One region of the Streptomyces sp. NPDC055287 genome, then DNA from elsewhere that is predicted to be linked to it. Evidence: riboswitches for the same ligand, from Rfam matches in the RefSeq annotation. Region 1 holds a riboswitch; the other holds the start of a gene.
What was found. Region 1 has a riboswitch for glycine ahead of gcvT (glycine cleavage system aminomethyltransferase GcvT). Riboswitches for the same ligand answer to the same signal wherever they lie in the genome.

Region 2: linked by a shared signal. The riboswitch ahead of gcvP (aminomethyl-transferring glycine dehydrogenase) and the one ahead of gcvT (glycine cleavage system aminomethyltransferase GcvT) in region 1 are both predicted to bind glycine.

The regions. Positions count from the first base shown of each region.
Region 1 is NZ_JBSHNE010000002.1:567,337-571,272, reverse strand. Features, by position in the region: gene ACWIHY_RS05865 (enhanced serine sensitivity protein SseB) at 1-477, opposite strand, end outside; gene ACWIHY_RS05860 (AAA family ATPase) at 597-1,313, opposite strand; glycine riboswitch at 1,441-1,538, shown strand; glycine riboswitch at 1,539-1,638, shown strand; gene gcvT (glycine cleavage system aminomethyltransferase GcvT) at 1,674-2,789, shown strand; gene gcvH (glycine cleavage system protein GcvH) at 2,848-3,228, shown strand; gene glyA (serine hydroxymethyltransferase) at 3,248-3,936, shown strand, end outside.
Region 2 is NZ_JBSHNE010000007.1:280,753-284,688, forward strand. Features, by position in the region: gene gcvP (aminomethyl-transferring glycine dehydrogenase) at 1-2,547, opposite strand, end outside; glycine riboswitch at 2,783-2,879, opposite strand; gene ACWIHY_RS14800 (PRC-barrel domain-containing protein) at 2,994-3,359, shown strand; gene ACWIHY_RS14805 (DNA polymerase IV) at 3,287-3,936, opposite strand, start outside.

The DNA.
Region 1 (3,936 bases):
CTGCCAGTCCGGCTCGAAGAGCCGCACCCGGCCGCCGCTCGCGGGCCCGTCCAGCGGCGTACGGCCGGCCCGGCAGAGCTCGGCGACGGCGGGCGGCGGCAGCGGCACACCGACCGCGCCGTCCGGGTTCACCGCGATGCCGAGCTGCGGGGGCAGGCCGCGGGCGAACTCGCGGGCGGGCGCGACGGTGAAGGACATGTGGGGCCCGGCGCAGTGGCGCAGCTGCTCCTCGGAGCTGTACACGGGGACGTACGCCTCGCCGTGGATCTGCAGGGTGGGCAGGTCCAGGTTCGGGGAGTCGGGCCCGCCGCCGTTCGGCAGCGGCACCCACACCTGACTGCGGCCCAGCACCTCGACTATGCGGCCGCCGGCGGCGGGGTTGCCGAGCGAGGCGCCGAGGACCTCTTCGAGCTCGTTGCCGGGCCAGCCGTTGCCGCCGTGAGGGTGGGCCGGTGCGGGAAAGTCTGGGTAGTCCACGGCACGACTTTAACGCGGGGCACGGGTGCCCCGGGGCTCAGCCCCGGGCCCCGCTCCCCGAACGCCGGACGGGCCGGACAGTGCCGCCGAGCGGCGCGGGGTAGGCCCGTGGGCCCTCGCTACGTGCGCGCCGGGGCCGGGAAGTCGATCATCGTCAGCGCGCCCGCCGCGTCCCGGTCCAGCAGCACCGCCGACGCGCAGCCGACCGGCAGCCGGCCGGCCTCCGCGTCCCGCACCAGCCGGCCCACCGCCCGCCGGTGCCGGGCGAAGGCGTAACCCGAGACGCCGCGGCCCCGCTCCTGCTGTCCGGCCCGCGCCACGTCGGCCGTGACGTCGAGCAGCACCAGGTGCAGCGCGACGCCGCGGCGGCGGGCGTCCCGCGCCAGCCAGCGCCGCACCCAGGCCTGCGTACCGCAGTCGTGCACCACGACGCCGTCGCCCGAGCGCAGCGCCCGCCGCAGGCCCGCGTAGTGCGCCGCGCGGACCAGCGGCCGGTAGAGGGCGTACGGCAGCAGGCGCGGCATCCGCGCCTCCCAGCGCTCGCGCACGTCCTGCGAGTCGATGCGGTGCGCCGCCGCGCTCGCCGTACGCCGGATCAGGGTGCTCTTTCCGCTGCCGGGGAGGCCGGACACGACCACCGTGTCACCGGCGTCGAAGCCCAGTGCCCGCGGGCTGCGCCCCTCGCGCTCGCGCAGATCGCGCACGGTCGGCTCCGGCCGGCGGGCGGCCGACCTGACGGGCACCGGCACGGGCACGGCCACGCCCTGCTGAGCGGGCACCGCACGGTGTGTGGTGCCCGCGGTCGTCGCGTACACGCCTGGCTGCTGGAACGTCATCGTCTTCCCCCTGTCGGGTGTCCCCCACCCTTCCCCCCACCCTTGCCCAAGAAGTGTAAAGAAAAGGTAATGCGTCACAAGTCCATTTCCGTGCAATGATGTGCGCGCCAACTGCATACCGGCCGCTTGAATCCGCGCGGGAGAGTCCGAAGCACTGTGTGCCGAGGACGCCGAAGGAGCAAGTTCCTCCCTTGAATCTCTCAGGCCCCGTACCGCGCGGGCGAGGCAGATCTGAAAAGCGGGCCGCTTCGTCGCGGCTCCACCCAAGGTGCAAGCCGGGACTCTCTCGGTGAACCTCTCAGGTTCCGATGACAGATGGGGAGGATTGTCCTCGCCTGTCATGCCCTGGGAGCCCCACACATGAGCAATGTCCCCCGTCACACCGCCCTCGACGCGCTGCATCGTTCGCTGGGCGCGACCATGACCGACTTCGCGGGCTGGGACATGCCGCTCCGGTACGCCAGCGAGCGCGACGAGCACAACGCCGTACGCACCCGTGCCGGCCTCTTCGACCTCTCCCACATGGGCGAGATCACGGTCACCGGCCCGCAGGCCGTGAACGCCCTCGACTACGCCCTCGTCGGCAACATCGGCACGGTCGGCCTCGGCCGCGCCCGCTACACGATGATCTGCCAGGAGGACGGCGGGATCGTCGACGACCTGATCGTCTACCGCCTGGCCGAGAACGAGTACATGGTCGTCGCCAACGCGGGCAACGCCCAGATCGTCCTCGACGCCATCACCGAGCGCGCCGCCGGTTTCGACGCCGTCGTACGGGACGACCGTGACGCGTACGCCCTGATCGCCGTCCAGGGCCCCGAGTCCCCAGGCATCCTGAAGTCCGTCACCGACGCCGACCTCGACGGGCTGAAGTACTACGCGGGCCTGCCCGGCACCGTCGCCGGTGTCCCCGCGCTCATCGCCCGTACCGGCTACACCGGCGAGGACGGCTTCGAGCTCTTCGTCGCCCCCGCCGACGCCGAGAAGCTGTGGCAGGCGCTGACCGAGGCGGGCAAGGACGCCGGGCTCGTACCGGCCGGCCTCTCCTGCCGCGACACCCTGCGCCTCGAAGCGGGCATGCCGCTGTACGGGCACGAGCTGACCACCGCGCTGACCCCCTTCGACGCGGGTCTGGGCCGGGTCGTGAAGTTCGAGAAGGAGGGCGACTTCGTCGGCCGCGCCGCCCTCGAGGCCGCCGCCGAGCGCGCCGAGACCGCGCCTCCGCGCAAGCTGGTCGGCCTGATCGCCGAGGGCCGCCGCGTCCCGCGTGCCGGTTTCTCCGTGGTCGCCGACGGCAAGGTCGTCGGCGAGGTCACCTCCGGCGCCCCGTCTCCGACGCTGGGCAAGCCGATCGCCATGGCGTACGTCGACGCCGCGCACGCTGCGCCCGGCGCCTCCGGTGTGGGCGTCGACATTCGCGGTACGCATGAGCCGTACGAGGTCGTCGCGCTGCCGTTCTACAAGCGCCAGAAGTGACCCCCCGCACAACCTCCCCGTTCATCAGCACTCCCCCGCGTACAGGAGAATTCAGGTCATGAGCAACCCCCAGCAGCTGCGTTACAGCAAGGAGCACGAGTGGCTGTCGACCGTCGAGGACGGCGTCGCGACGGTCGGCATCACGGAGTTCGCGGCCAACGCGCTCGGTGACGTCGTCTACGCCGACCTCCCCTCCGTCGGCGACACGGTGACCGCGGGCGAGACCTGCGGCGAGCTGGAGTCGACCAAGTCGGTCAGCGACCTGTACTCCCCGGTGACCGGCGAGATCGTCGAGTCCAACCAGGACGTCGTCGACGACCCGTCGCTGGTGAACTCCGCCCCGTTCGAGGGCGGCTGGCTCTTCAAGGTGCGCGTCGCGGAGGAGCCGGCCGACCTGCTCTCCGCCGATGAGTACGACGCCCTCTCCTCCGGCAACTAAGACCTCGAACGGGACCGTGATGACGCTTCTCAACACTCCCCTGCATGAGCTCGACCCGGACGTCGCCGCCGCCGTCGACGCCGAGCTGCTCCGCCAGCAGTCCACCCTCGAAATGATCGCCTCGGAGAACTTCGCTCCGGTCGCGGTCATGGAGGCCCAGGGCTCCGTCCTCACCAACAAGTACGCCGAGGGTTACCCCGGCCGCCGTTACTACGGCGGCTGCGAGCACGTCGACGTGGTCGAGCAGATCGCCATCGACCGCATCAAGGCCCTCTTCGGCGCCGAGCACGCGAACGTCCAGCCCCACTCGGGCGCCCAGGCCAACGCCGCCGCGATGTTCGCGCTGCTGAAGCCCGGCGACACGATCATGGGTCTGAACCTGGCGCACGGCGGGCACCTGACCCACGGCATGAAGATCAACTTCTCCGGCAAGCTCTACAACGTGGTCGCGTACCACGTGGACGACGCCACCGGTGAGGTCGACATGGCCGAGGTCGAGCGCCTCGCCAAGGAGTCGAAGCCCAAGCTGATCGTGGCCGGCTGGTCCGCGTACCCGCGTCAGCTCGACTTCGCCGCCTTCCGCCGCGTCGCGGACGAGGTCGGCGCGTACCTCATGGTCGACATGGCGCACTTCGCCGGTCTGGTCGCCGCGGGCCTGCACCCCAACCCGGTGCCGCACGCGCACGTCGTCACCACGACCACGCACAA
Region 2 (3,936 bases), on a different contig from region 1:
CGACATGGTCGGCGCGTGGAAGCCGTAGTCGATGAGCCGCTTGGCGATGTCGTCCACGCTGACGCCCGTCGACTTCGACAGCGGCCGCAGGTCGACGATGGCCTCGTGCGCCACCAGCCCGTTCGGACCGGTGTAGAGCACGGGGTAGTGCGGCTCCAGGCGCTTGGCGATGTAGTTCGCGGCCAGCACAGCCACCTGAGTCGCCCGCTTGAGCCCCTCGCCGCCCATCAGACGGACGTACGCCCACGAGATCGGCAGAATCCCCGCCGAGCCCCACGGAGCGGCCGAGATGGGCCCCACACCCGTCTCGGGACCGGCGGTCGGCTGGAGCGGGTGGTTCGGCAGGTACGGCGCGAGGTGGGCGCGTACGCCGACCGGGCCGACGCCGGGGCCGCCGCCGCCGTGCGGGATGCAGAAGGTCTTGTGCAGGTTCAGGTGCGAGACGTCGCCGCCGAACTTGCCCGGCTTGGCGAGGCCGACCAGCGCGTTGAGGTTGGCGCCGTCGACGTACACCTGACCGCCGGCCTCGTGCACCGTCGCGCAGATGTCGGCGACGTGCTCCTCGAACACCCCGTGCGTGGACGGGTAGGTGATCATCAGCACCGACAGCTCGTCGCGGTACTGCTCGATCTTGGCGTGCAGGTCCTCGACGTCGACCTCGCCGTCCTCGCGGGTCTTGACGACGACGACCTTCATGCCGGCCATGACCGCGCTCGCGGCGTTCGTGCCGTGCGCGGACGACGGGATCAGGCACACCGTGCGCTGGTCGTCGCCGTTGGCCCGGTGGTACGCCCGGACCGCCAGCAGACCCGCGAGCTCGCCCTGCGAACCGGCGTTGGGCTGGATCGACACCGCGTCGTACCCGGTGACCTCGGCGAGGCGCTCCTCCAGCTCGTGGATGAGCGTGAGGTAACCCTGCGCCTGCTCGACGGGCGCGAAGGGGTGGACCGCCCCGAACTCCGGCCAGGTGACCGGCTCCATCTCGGTGGTCGCGTTCAGCTTCATCGTGCACGAACCGAGCGGGATCATACCGCGGTCGAGCGCGTAGTCGCGGTCGGCGAGCTTGCGCAGGTAGCGCAGCATCGCGGTCTCGGAGCGGTGCTGGTGGAAGACGGGGTGCGTGAGGACCGCGTCGGTCCGCAGCAGACCCTCCGGCAGCGCGTCGGCCGCCTTCGCGTCGAGCGCCTCGATGTCGGCGTCGACACCGAAAGCCGCCCAGACCGCGGAGATCTGTGCGCGCGCCGTCGTCTCGTCGCAGGCGATGGAGACGTGGTCGGCGTCGGCCAGGTACAGGTTGACGCCGACCTCACGGGCCGCGGCGACGACGTCGGCCGCCCTGCCCGGGACGCGGGCGGTCAGCGTGTCGAAGTACGTACCGTGCACGACCTCGACGCCGCCGGCGCGCAGTCCCTCGGCGAGGAGCGTCGCGTACCGGTGGGTGCGGCGCGCGATGCCGCGCAGGCCGTCGGGGCCGTGGTAGACGGCGTACATACCGGCCATGACCGCGAGCAGGACCTGCGCGGTACAGATGTTGCTGGTGGCCTTCTCGCGGCGGATGTGCTGCTCACGCGTCTGGAGCGCCAGCCGGTACGCCTTGTTGCCGTCCGCGTCGACGGAGACGCCGACGAGCCGCCCCGGGAGGCTGCGCGCGAACTTCTCGCGTACGGCCATGAACCCCGCGTGCGGGCCGCCGAAGCCCATGGGGACACCGAAACGCTGGGTGGTGCCCACCGCGATGTCCGCGCCGAGCTCGCCGGGCGAGGTCAGCATCGTCAGCGCCAGCAGGTCGGCGGCGACCGTAACGATCGCCCCGAGCTCGTGCGCCTGCTCGATGACGGGCTTGATGTCGCGTACGGCGCCGGAGGCACCCGGGTACTGGAGCAGGACGCCGAAGACACCACGCTCGGCCACCTCGGCCGGAATGCCGCCGGACAGGTCGGCGACGACGACCTCGACCCCGGTCGGCTCGGCCCGGGTCTGGATCACGGCCACGGTCTGCGGCAGCGTGTCCGCGTCGATGAGGAAGACGCCGTTCTTGACCTTGCCGACGCGGCGCGCGAGCGACATGGCCTCGGCGGCGGCGGTGCCCTCGTCGAGCAGCGAGGCGCCCGAGGTCGGCAGACCGGTCAGGTCCGCGACCATCGTCTGGAAGTTGAGCAGCGCCTCCAGGCGGCCCTGCGAGATCTCCGGCTGGTAGGGCGTGTACGCCGTGTACCAGGCCGGGTTCTCCATGACGTTGCGAAGGATCACCGGCGGCGTGAAGGTGCCGTAGTACCCGAGCCCGATCATCGGGGCGAGCACCTGGTTGCGGTCGGCGAGCGTGCGCAGCTCGGCCAGCACTTCGGCCTCGGTGCGCGCGTCGGGCAGCCCGAGCGCCTCGGCGCTCTTGATGACGTCCGGCACCGCGGCCGCGGTCAGCTCGTCGAGCGAGCCGTACCCGACCTGGGCAAGCATCTTGGCCTGAGCTTCGGCATCGGGCCCGATGTGGCGCTGCTCGAAGGGGATGCCACGCTCAAGCTGTGAGAGCGGAATGCGGTTTGCGGTCATCTGCGGAAGGCCTCCTGGTCTGACGCGACCTGCGAGGGGCACCACGGCACGGGTACCCGGACGGCCTCCCCCTCTGTCATCTCAACCTGAGAGCTTCACCGGAAGACCGTGCGGACGTCGCTGACGTCGAGAGTCGTTCCGGCTTTCACCGTCGGTGAGGACGGGGTCCGCGACAGGTGCTGTGCTGTCCTCCAGCACATTCCCGTCCGACGCCCGCCCTGCTTTCCAGAGTGACCTCGTCCGTGCGGTACGTGGGCCTGAGAGATTCCGGGGAGGATTTGCTCCTTCGGCGCCTCCGGCACGTTCACCGGAGACTCTCCCGCACGGGGTCAGCAGCCATTGGCCAGCCTACCAGCGAGGCCCGTCATGGATCCCTCGAGTGGCCGAGTCCACAGTTGTGCACTTTCGTAGGGTCTACGGAGCAGCTGCGATCAGTTGGAGGGACCGTGCAGACCGACATCGATCCGCGCAGCCTGATCGGCCGCAAGGCGTACGACCGCAACGGCACCAAGATCGGAACGGTGGACGAGGTCTACCTCGACGACGCCACCGGTGTGCCCGAATGGGCCGCGGTACGCACCGGCCTCTTCAGCCGGGACGCCTTCGTGCCCCTGGAGCCCAGCAAGTTCGTCGACGACTCCCTGCGGGTGCCCTACGACCGCGCCCTGATCCGGGACGCCCCCGACTTCGGTGTGGGCCGCCACCTCTCCCCCGAGCAGGAACTACAGCTCTACCACCACTACGGGCTCGACATCTCCTCCCCCGCCCCCGACCGGGACTTCGGGCGGCTGGCCGGCGACGACCCGGCCTGATCCGCGGACGCCCGCACCAGCGGGAGCGGGTCCGACGGCGCCAGATCCGGATCGTCCACCCTGAAGGTCCTCACCCGCCCCGGCGGCGATGTCGGCTCCTCGAACCGCACGGTCACCCTCCCCACACCACTGCCCTGCACCCACCCCGCTCCGTACTCGGCGTGCCGCACGTCCTGCCCGGCCAGCCACCGGCGCTCCACCGGCGGCCCGGGCACCGGCGCCGCCGGCTCCCCTCCGCCGCCCGGTGCCGCGCCCGCCGTCCCGCCGGACTCCTCGCCCGCCTCCGCCTCGGCGTCGGCGCGCTCACCCGCCGCCTGCGCGAAGAGATCTTCCTGAGTGAAGTCGGCAAGCCCGGTGACGCCTACGCCCAGCAGGCGCACACCGCCCGTGGTGTCTACCGCTTCGAGCAGCCGACCCGCGGCCTCCCGTACGACCGCCGGATCGTCGGTCGGCCCCCGCAGCGTCTCCGAGCGTGTCAGCGTCGAGAAGTCGTACCTGCGCACCTTCAGCACCACGGTCCGGCCCGAGCGCCCGGCGGCCCGCAACCGCTGCACGCACCGGTCGGACAGCCGTACCA